2 regions of the Roseovarius sp. PS-C2 genome follow, and region 2 is predicted to be linked to the other one. Evidence: riboswitches for the same ligand, from Rfam matches in the RefSeq annotation. Region 2 holds a riboswitch; the other holds the start of a gene.
What was found. A riboswitch is a leader RNA that binds a small molecule or an ion and turns the genes downstream of it on or off. The one in region 2 is predicted to bind cobalamin.
Positions count from the first base shown of each region.

Region 1: it holds a riboswitch for cobalamin, as region 2 does, so the genes downstream of both, KPG71_RS04920 (hypothetical protein) here and KPG71_RS13740 (TonB-dependent siderophore receptor) in region 2, are expected to answer to the same signal.

Region 1 is NZ_JAHKSQ010000002.1:310,849-316,298, forward strand. It holds gene KPG71_RS04910 (alpha-hydroxy acid oxidase) at 1-752, opposite strand, end outside; gene KPG71_RS04915 (ATP-dependent helicase) at 873-3,224, shown strand; cobalamin riboswitch at 3,334-3,523, shown strand; gene KPG71_RS04920 (hypothetical protein) at 3,626-3,898, shown strand; gene KPG71_RS04925 (ArgE/DapE family deacylase) at 3,895-5,196, opposite strand.
Region 2 is NZ_JAHKSQ010000006.1:312,919-318,368, forward strand. It holds gene KPG71_RS13720 (tRNA-binding protein) at 1-164, shown strand, start outside; gene KPG71_RS13725 (D-glycerate dehydrogenase) at 161-1,120, shown strand; gene KPG71_RS13730 (beta-ketoacyl-ACP synthase III) at 1,235-2,356, shown strand; gene KPG71_RS13735 (hypothetical protein) at 2,646-3,104, shown strand; cobalamin riboswitch at 3,192-3,411, shown strand; gene KPG71_RS13740 (TonB-dependent siderophore receptor) at 3,543-5,450, shown strand, end outside.

The DNA of each region.
Region 1 (5,450 bases), on a different contig from region 2:
ATCGGCCCGTCCCATGCCTCGCGCAGCCAGCGCAGGTAATCCCAGTCCGGCGCGGTGCGCAGCAGGTAGCCCGCGTGTTTGGTCGAGGGCAGGCCGCTGACATTCCCGGCATATTCGTCGATCAGTTTCATCCGGGGCATGCCGCGCTGCGCGATGCCGAGCGCCCAGGCCGGGCGGCACGCGACCTGCGCCATCAGGCGGGGCGTCAGCTTTGGCGGGGTGGTCAGGCCTGAACGCACCTGCCGTTCACGACGGCTGGGCACCGGGACGTCGACCGTCAGGACCAGCACGCCAAAGCCCGCATCGCGTGCCTTTTGCAGCATGTCCTTGCGAATGTCGGGATCGCGGGGCGGATACATCTGGAACCAGGCGTGGTCGCCGAGCGTGCCCTTGAGATCGGCAGGCGTCTGCGTGGCGACGGTGGACAGGCAATAGGGAATGCCCGCCTGTGCCGCGGCGCGTGCCAGCAGGTGTTCGGCCCCCGGCCAGATCATGCCCGACATGCCAAGCGGCGCGATGCCGAAGGGCAGCGGCAGGGTGTGGCCGAACAGCTGCGCCGACAGGTCGGGCGCGACCTCACCATGCAGGGCCGAGGGCATCAGCAGAACCTCGTCCAGTTTGCGGCGGTTGCGGGCGGTCGTGGCCTCGGACCCTGTGCCGCTGTCGAGATATTCCCAGACGAAATGCGGGATGCGGCGGCGGGCGCGGGCGCGCAGGTCGCCGAGCGCGGGGTATCGGGAATGCAGATCCATGACGCGACTGTAAGCGCGTCCCCGGTATTGTCCAGTGCCGGGACGGAGAGGCGCAAGGCCTTGGAACAATCCCTGAACATTCTCTTTAACTCGAATTTAACCCGCGCTATCCTGAGCGGCATGAGCAGTTATGACGAATCCGACGCCTTCGACGGCGCCAGCCTGTCCGCGCGCGCCCTGGCGGCGCGGCCGATGCCCTATCTCGACGATCTCAACCCCGAGCAGCGCGCGGCGGTCGAGGCGCTGGATGGCCCCGTGTTGATGCTGGCCGGGGCGGGGACCGGGAAGACCAAGGCGCTGACCACCCGTATCGTGCATCTGCTGAACACCGGTTCGGCCCGTCCGAACGAGATTCTGGCGGTGACATTCACCAACAAGGCGGCGCGCGAGATGAAAGAGCGCGTGGGCCGGATGCTGGGCGAGGCGGTGGAGGGAATGCCGTGGCTGGGCACGTTCCATTCGATCTGCGTGAAACTGCTGCGCCGCCATGCGGAACTGGTCGATCTGAAATCGAACTTCACCATTCTGGACACCGACGATCAGGTTCGCCTGCTCAAGCAGTTGATTCAGGCGGCTGGCATTGACGACAAACGCTGGCCTGCGCGGCAATTGGCGGGGGTGATCGACAACTGGAAAAACCGTGCGTGGACACCGGATACGGTGCCTGCCGGCGAGGCATCGGCGTTCGATGGCAAGGCCCCGGCGCTGTATCGGCAATACCAGACCCGCCTGCGTGAGCTGAACGCGGTGGATTTCGGTGACTTGCTGTTGCATGTGGTCACGATTTTCCAGCAGCACGCGGATGTGCTGGCGCAGTATCAGCGCTGGTTCCGTTATATTCTGGTGGACGAGTATCAGGATACCAACGTCGCGCAGTATCTTTGGCTGCGGCTGCTGGCGGGGGGGCACAGGAATATCTGCTGCGTGGGGGACGACGATCAGTCGATCTATGGCTGGCGCGGGGCCGAGGTGGGCAACATCCTGCGCTTCGAGAAGGATTTTCCCGGCGCCACGGTGATCCGGCTGGAGCAGAATTACCGCTCGACCCCGCATATTCTGGCGGCTGCGGGGGGCGTGATCGCGGCCAACAAGGGGCGGCTTGGCAAGGAGTTGTGGACCGACGCGCCCGAGGGCGAAAAGGTGCGCCTGATCGGCCATTGGGACGGCGAGGAAGAGGCCCGTTGGATCGGTGAAGAGATCGAGGCGATGCAGCGCGGCACACGCGGGATGCGGCCCATCGGGCTGGACGAGATGGCGATTCTGGTGCGCGCCAGCCACCAGATGCGCGCCTTCGAGGATCGGTTCCTGACCATCGGCTTGCCCTATCGGGTGATTGGTGGGCCGCGGTTTTACGAGCGGATGGAGATTCGCGACGCCATGGCCTATTTCCGGCTGGTGGTCAGCCCTGCAGACGATCTGGCCTTCGAGCGGATCGTGAACACGCCCAAGCGCGGGCTTGGCGACAAGGCGCAGCAGACGATCCAGCGAATCGCGCGGGAGAATGGCGTGTCGTTGCTGAATGGCGCGGCCCTGGCGGTGGAGCAGGGTGCGATCAAGGGCAAGGGCGCGCAGGCGCTCGGCAAGCTGGTGGTGGACCTGTCACGCTGGGGCCGGATGACGGGCGATGCGGACCTCAGCCATGTGGAGCTGGCCGAGATCATCCTAGATGAATCCGGCTACACGGAGATGTGGCAGAACGACAAGACGCCCGAGGCTCCGGGGCGTCTGGAGAACCTCAAGGAACTGGTGAAGGCGCTGGAGCAGTTCGAGAACCTTGGCGGGTTTCTGGAGCATGTCAGCCTGATCATGGACAACGAAAGCGACGAGCAGGGCGAGAAGGTGTCGATCATGACCCTGCACGCCGCCAAGGGGCTGGAATTTCCCGCCGTGTTCCTGCCGGGGTGGGAGGATGGGCTGTTTCCCTCGCAGCGCTCGATGGACGAAAGCGGGCTGAAAGGTATCGAGGAAGAGCGGCGGCTGGCCTATGTGGGCATCACGCGGGCCGAGGAACTTTGCACGATTTCCTTTGCCGGGAACCGCCGGGTCTATGGGCAGTGGCAATCGCAATTGCCCTCGCGCTTTATCGACGAATTGCCCGAGGCGCATGTCGAGGTGTTGACCCCGCCGGGGCTGTATGGCGGGGACTATGGCGCGGCGGCGGGCGGTGCGGCGCAAAGCGGGCTGGAGCAGCGCGTGGCCGAGGCCAATGTCTATAATTCGCCGGGGTGGCGGCGGTTGCAGGAACGTGCCGCCGAGCGGCCCGCCAGCCAGCCGCGCGGGGCGAAATCCAGCGTGATCGACGCGCAGGCCGTCAGCGCTCATACGGTGGGCGAGCGGGTGTTTCACCAGAAATTCGGTTATGGCGCGATCATCGGAATCGAGGGCGACAAGCTGGAGATCGATTTTGAAAAGGCGGGCGTCAAGAAAGTGGTGGCGCGATTCGTCATGGGCACGGACGACGTGCCGTTCTGATCCCGTTCTCACAAGCCGCGCGGAATATTTCGAAACGGACGAGGGTTGCGGCGTGTCGGTGGCCGGCCGGAAATGGCGTTTTCACAGCTTGCGCGACTCGGCGTTCCGGGGCACTCTCAAACTCCGAGGTGCCCGCATAATGCGGGAGAATTGGGAAGCCGGTGAAACTCCGGCGCTGCCCCCGCAACGGTAAGGATGGGGGATGCGGCACAAGGCCACTGGACGCGTGAACAGGTCCGGGAAGGCGCTGCATCCGATCTCTCCAAGCCCGGAAACCAGCCTTGGACAACGTCAAGCTGCGGAGGGCGGTGCGGACGGGGGAAACCGGCGTCCGGTTTCGTTTCGTTCACATGGTCCTTTGCCCCAGATCGGCCCGGGGTGTGGCCGAAGGAGTGAACGAAATGAGTGCAGGCCGCATTCTGAGCGGATTGGAAACCAGCGACGCAACCGGGGCCGAGGCCGAGGCGGTGGCGCGCATGGGATTTCTGGAATGGGTTTTCGCCGAACCGGACGCGGTGACCGCACGGGCGGCGCAGGTCGCACTGGACTGTCCGGAGGCGCGCAATGCGGTCAGCCCGGCGGCGCAGGCCTTTGTCGGGTTTCTGAAACAGGCCGGAAGCGGTGGCGCGGCGCGCCCGGTGCGCCGCAGGCGGCGGGCGCTGGCCCTGCATTAACCCCCTATTGGTCGCAATCCGCACCAGTCGGCGATGAACAGGGCGATCACCTCGGTGCAGCGTTGCATCGAGGCGAGATTCACCTTTTCGTCAAAGCCGTGGATGCTGTCGGCTTCGGGGCCGTAACACAGGCTGGGGATGCCGTGGTAGAGCCCGTAAAACCGCGTGTCGGTCAGGGCTGTCCATGACTGATCCTCGGGTTTGGCCTGCCCTGTGGCGGCGGCATGGGCGCGGGCCAGCGCGGCCTCGGGGGCGTCGGCGTTTTCGAGCGCGTAACCATCGGCCATGAACCCCGTCCATTCGATTTCGGGCGGGGTGTCGCGCAGGAAGGGGTGGGCGGCGGCGGCTTTTTCGACGGTATCGACGATTTGCGCGCGGCGCGCCTCCACGTCATCGCCGGGCAGCAGGCCCATGCGGCAATCCACGTCGCACCAGGCGGGCAGGCTGGAGGTCCAGTCGCCGCCCCGGATCATACCGGCGTTGAAATTCAGCGGGTGCGTGACTTCGCGGTAATGCGGGTGATTGGCGGCTTCGGCATTCCAGTCGTTCTCCATGTCCTGAAGCGCGTTGATGAGGTGCATCGCGGCGGTGATCGCACTGGAACCGGTGCCGGCATAGGCCACATGGGCGGGCCGTCCGCGCACCTTGAGGCGGAACCAGATCGCGCCGACCTGCGCGCGCACCAGCCCGAGACCGGTGGGTTCGGGGATGAAGGCGCAATCGGCGCGATAGCCGCGCGCGAGGGTGGACAGCGCGCCGAGGCCCGAGCTTTCCTCTTCGACGACCGATTGGTAATGCACCCGGCCCGCCGGGGCATGGCCCGCCCGGCGCAGGGCATCGACGGCGAACAGCGCCGCGACCTTACCCGCCTTCATGTCGCCCGCGCCGCGCCCATACATCCAGCCATCGCGGATTTGCGGATCATAGGGCGGCGTTGCCCACATTTCATGCGGGCCTTCGGGCACGACATCGAGATGGCCTTGCAGTATCAGAGAGCGCCCGCCGCCGGTGCCGGGGTCGAGTGTGCCGACCACCGAGCGGATATGCGTGACCTCGCCGTTGCAATCGCAAAATCCCGGCTGGTCCCGCAGTGCGGCTGTCGGAACGCTCCAGTCATCCACGTCCCAATCGCGCTCCTTCAGGGCCTTGGCCATGAAGTCGAGCGCGGGGTCTTCCTGTCCGCGTGTGCTGGGGATGCGGGTGAAATCGGCCAGAAATTCGGTTTGCCGCTCAAAACCATCGGCGACGGCGTCGATGATGGCCTGACGGATCGAAGGGGTGTCGGCGGAAAGGGTCATGTTTGCTGTCCCGTGCTGTTCACCGGGATACGAGCAGGTTGGGCCACTCTCCGTCAAGTGTCTGGCACAAAAAGAAAACGGCGGCGCCAGGGAGGAGGAGAGGCGCCGCCGTTCCATCTTACGAGCGGCCCAGGGAGGAGGAGAGGGCCTATCGCAATCTTTTGGGTCTGGATGTGACCCGGGTCTTTAGGGCGGCGGCTCCTAAGGGAGGAGGAGGGGAGCCGCCGCCATTGACAGGTGCTTCAGGGAGGAGG
Region 2 (5,450 bases):
AAGACCTGCAGGGGCGGCAGGTGATCGCCGTGACCAATTTCCCGCCGCGCCAGATCGGGCCCTTCATGTCCGAAGTTCTGGTTCTGGGCCTTTCGGATACGAATGGCGATATCGTGCTTTTGGGGCCGGATAGCAGCATTCCCAACGGGGAGAGAATGCATTGAGCCGTGTTTACATGACCCGCCCGCTGCCCGAGGCGGTTCTGACGCGGGCGCGGGAGTTGTTCGACGAGGTCGAAGTGCGCGACGACACCGCGCCGCTGAAGATCGGCCAGATGCGCGCCGCCCTGACGCTCTATGACGGGGTGCTGCCAACGCTGGGCGATATGTTCTCGGCCGAGGTGTTTCGCGATGCCGAAAGTCCACGCTGCAAGGTGCTGGCGAATTTCGGGGTGGGCTATAACCATATCGATGTGACCGCTGCCAAGGCCGCCGGGGTCATGGTGACCAACACGCCGGGCGCGGTCACCGACGCAACCGCCGACATCGCCATGACGCTGATCCTGATGAGTGCGCGCCGCGCCGGAGAGGGTGAAAGGCTGGTGCGCGCCGGTGGTTGGGCTGGATGGCATCCGACGCAGATGCTGGGCCTGCATGTCACGGGCAAGACGGTGGGCATTATCGGTATGGGCCGGATCGGCCAGGCCATCGCGCGCCGTTGTCATTTCGGGTTCGGCATGAACGTGATCTATTACAATCGCTCCGAGAAGGATCTGGGCTTTGATGCCGACCGTGCCGACACGATGCAGGATCTGGCCGCCAGGGCGGATATCGTCGTGGTGGCGGTGCCGGGTGGGGCCGAGACGCATCACCTGATCGGCGCCGATCTGTTCGCCGCGATGAAACCCACGGCGCATTTCGTCAACATCGCACGCGGCGATGTGGTGGACGAGGCCGCGTTGATTGCCGCTCTTGGGAGCGGGCAGATCGCCGGGGCGGGGCTGGATGTCTATGAAAATGAACCGAAGGTGCCCGATGCCCTGCGCGCCCTGGAGAATGTCGTGCTTTTGCCGCATCTGGGAACGGCGGCGCTGGAGGTGCGCGAGGCTATGGGACTGATGGCGGTGGAAAACCTGAGCGCGGCCCTGAATGGTGAAACACCTCCCAACCTGATATCCTGAAGGCTGCCCTGATCAATACGACCGTCAGGTTCGGGGACGCCCTGCCGCGTCGTCACACTTGACGCGGGGGCAGGGCTGCGTTGATCTTGCGGGACGTTTTGGAAAGGTCCGCCAATGTTTCAGCCCGCGATCACAGGCTCAGGGGTTTTCACGCCCGATCAGGTCATCACCAATGAAGAACTGGTCGCAACCTTCAACGCCTATGCCGAGGCGTTCAACGCCGAGAATGCCGCCGCCATCGCTGTGGGCGAGGTCGAGACCAAGGGGATGTCATCGCCCGAGTTCATTGTCGGTGCGTCCGGGATCGAACAGCGCTATGTGATGGACAAGACCGGGGTTCTGGACCCGGCGGTCATGCACCCGTTGCTGCGTCAGCGCAGCGATGACGAGTCTTCGATCATGGCCGAAATGGCACTGGATGCATGTGGCAAGGCGTTGAAACAGGCCGGGTGCGAGGCCGGCGAGGTCGATCTGGTGATCTGCGCAGCTTCGAACCACGAGCGCCCCTATCCGGCGATTGCGATCGAGATACAGCAATTGCTGGGTGCGGGCGGTTTCGCGTTTGACATGAACGTGGCCTGTTCCTCGGCCACGTTCGGCATTCAGGCGGCGGCTGACATGATCCGGTCAGGGTCGGTGCGCCGTGCGCTGGTGGTGAACCCCGAGATATGTTCGGGCCATCTGGAATGGCGCGACCGCGATTGTCATTTCATTTTCGGCGATGTCTGCACCGCCGTGGTGCTGGAACGGGCCGAGGACGCACGGGGGGCGCATTTTGTGATCCGCTCGACCCGTTGTGCGACGCAATTTTCCAACAACATCCGTAACAACAACGGCTTTCTGCGCCGTACCCGTCCCGACGGAATGGCGGATCGGCGTGACATGCAGTTCATGCAGGAGGGTCGCAAGGTGTTCAAGGAGGTGCTGCCGCTGGTGTCGCGCCATATTGCGCAGCATCTGGAGGAGGACGGCGTTGCGCCAGATGAATTGCGGCGTCTTTGGCTGCATCAGGCCAACAAGTCGATGAACGATTTCATCGGCAAGAAAGTTCTGGGGCGTGTCCCCGCCCCCGAGGAACAGCCGAACATTCTTCAGGACTACGCCAATACATCGTCCGCAGGGTCGATCATCGCGTTTTCCAAGTATTCCGATGACCTTGAGAGCGGGGATAACGGCCTGATCTGCTCGTTCGGCGCGGGCTATTCCGTGGGGTCGGTTCTGTTGGAAAAGGCCTGATCCGAATGTTCGGCTGCGACGGGTTTTGGAGGATCAAGGTGGGGTGGGGTCCGGCCCCGCCTGTGCACACCTGTTGGAAGTCGCCTTCCGGGGATGACAGATGCGCCATTGGCAAGGGCCGGGCCAAAACCCTGACCCCACCCCGCCCCGCAAGGGGTTGCGGGGCATTCGGAACCCGGCTCTGAAAGACCTCGGGATTGCCTTATCAGTTACATTTCGAGATAAAGCGCTAAATGGGAAAACCGCTTTGGGATTCCCCGCGTAAGTGGGCGCCTTTAAGGATGAGTGCATGTCGACAATTGGAAGTTACCTCAAGAAACACACTGAGGCGCTGGTCAAGGACGTGGGAATCGAGCCGGCATGCCAGTTGACCGGCAAGTCCAAGGCAACCTTGGGGCGTTATTATTCCGACCATGACGAGCACGCAGACCGCTTTATGCCGATTGACGCCGTCGCAGCCCTGGAAGAGGCTGCTTCCTATCCGCATGTAACGGGTGCCTTGGCTGAATTGCAGGGGATCGGGCTCAATTTCAATTCGGAGCGCCGGAATACAGAGCGAACGGGTGGAGTGAACAGCGACGTGATCGCCCTGTCTCAGCGGTTCGCCATGTTGATGGCGGAATACCAGCAATCCATCGAGGACGGCGTTATCACGGTCAACGAGGCCAAGCGCTTGCTGCGCGAAACCACGCAGCTTCAGCAGGTTCTGATCGACATGAAACTGCATCTCGAAGAAGAAACCGGCTAGGGGCATGGTGTTCTGGCGGCGGCTGGGTCCGGCGTGATCGGGCATCGTACTGCCGTCTTTGGGCTTTCCAGTATATTCGATTCGGTTTACACATCGCCTTGCTTCGGTCCGGGCAGCTTTTTCTGTCCGGTGAAAAGGGAACACGGTGCGGTGCCGTTACAGGTGCCAATTCCGCGACTGCCCCCGCAACTGTAAGCGGCGAGCGAAGCCGGACCAATGTCACTGCCCTGGCCTGCGCCACGGCGGGAAGACCCGGCCAAGCCATGACCCGCAAGTCAGGAGACCTGCCGAAGTGATCACCCTGTCCGGGCGCGGGGCGCGCGCTGGACAACGGAATTTTCCGTCAGTGGTGGCATTTCACCGTCGGCGGAGGATTGTGTTCTTCCTTACGACTTTCGTTCGAAACGGGCCTGTACGGCCAAGGAAGGGGCAAAAAACATGCACCTTAAATTTCTGGCATTTCTACTGACCGGTTCCGCGCTGTCGGCACAAGCGACGTTTGCGCAAGAGGTTATCGACCTCGACCCGATCATCGTATCCGGTGGCCTCGCACCGGTGAGTGCATCCAAATATGGGCGTGCCGCGACCGTGATCACCGCCGAAGACCTCGAGGCGCGCGGCGTGGCATATGTCTCCGAAGCGCTGCGTGCCGTGCCGGGGGTATCGGTCTCTCAAACGGGCACATTGGGCGGGCAAACGGTTGTGCGATTGCGTGGCCACGAAAGCAACCACACCCTTGTACTGATCGACGGAATCGAGGTCGCCGCGCAGCAAACCGGCGATTACGATTTCGGAGGGCTGGTTGTCTCTGAAATCGAGCGGATCGAGGTGCTGCGCGGGGCGCAATCGGCGCTCTATGGATCGGAGGCGATCGGCGGGGTGATTTCGATCACCACCAAGCGCGCGACCGAACCGGGCGTGACAGGGCGCGCAGCGTTTGAAGTGGGGTCGGACGGGAGCACGAATATCGAGACTGCTCTGAGAGCCAAGGGCGCGCGTGGAGAGTTGAGCTTTTCGACCGCGCATCGTGATTATGGCGGGTTCGATATTTCCGGCGATCCGGGCGGTCTGGACGATGGTGGCCAGAACGTTACGTACAACCTGAACGCACGGTATGACCTGACCGACACCGTGACGGTCGGAGGCACTTTGCGTTATGTGGACCGGCGCACTGATATCGACATCTTCAACTACGCAGCCCCGACACGGGCGGCTTTGGTGACAGACGGGATTGGGCAGTCGGAGGCGCAGGAAACCTATGGCGCGCTTTTCGTCGATGCACAGCTTTGGGGCGGGCGGCTGTCAAACCGGCTGACTTATTCCTTCTCCCATATCGACCAGCAGGGCCGCAATGGCGCTGGAATCAAGGATCAGGATAACACGGGCACGCGCAACAAAATCGCTTATCAGGCTACGCTGGCGCTGGATGCCGCGACGCTGGATGCGTCCAGTCACAAGCTGAGTTTCGCTGCCGAGTTCGAGCGGCTGACCTATCGTGAAAACGATGCCAGTATCGTTTTCATGCCCGGACAGCTGGTCAAGCGCGAGCAGGAGCAGGCGGCATATGCACTGGAATATCAGGGCGATTTCATCAACGGCTTGTCTGTTCAGGCGGGTGTGCGGCATGACGATAATGACAAGTTCAGCGATTTCACCACCTATTCGCTTGGCGCATCGTACCTGTTGGCGAACGGAACGACGCGTTTGCATGCCTCCTATGGCACCGGGGTGCAGAACCCCACGTTGATCGAGCAGTTTGGTTTTGCCACTGATTTCGCGGGCAACCCGAACCTGAAGCCAGAGCAAAGCGAGGGGTGGGATATCGGGATCGAGCAGCGGTTTCTGGATGGTCGCGGCGTGATCGACGTGACTTGGTTTGACGAAACCCTGACCGATGAGATCGGTTCGCGCTTCGATCCGGTGATCGGCAAGACCGTTCCGGTGAACAACAATGGGAAAAGCGATCGGCGCGGGCTGGAAGTGTCGGCCAGTCTGGACGTGACCGACCGGCTTGGTGTGTCACTCGGCTATACATGGCTGGATGCGAACGAGCCGGTTTCCGTTCCTGTGATGGGCCGCATGACCGCTGTCGAGGTGCGGCGCCCGGAACACGAACTGTCGCTTGGGGTGGATTACCGCCTGCCCAATGACAAAACGCAATTTCGACTGGACGTAACCCGTGTTGCGGGCCTCTACGATATGAACTTCAAAACGGCGAGCTTCTTGCCCGGCGGTGTCCCGAGCGATGATTTCGACCGGATCAAGCTGGACGATTACACCGTGGTCAATCTTGGGTTCACCCATGATATTAATGACCGTGTCCAGTTGACGGGACGGATTTCGAAC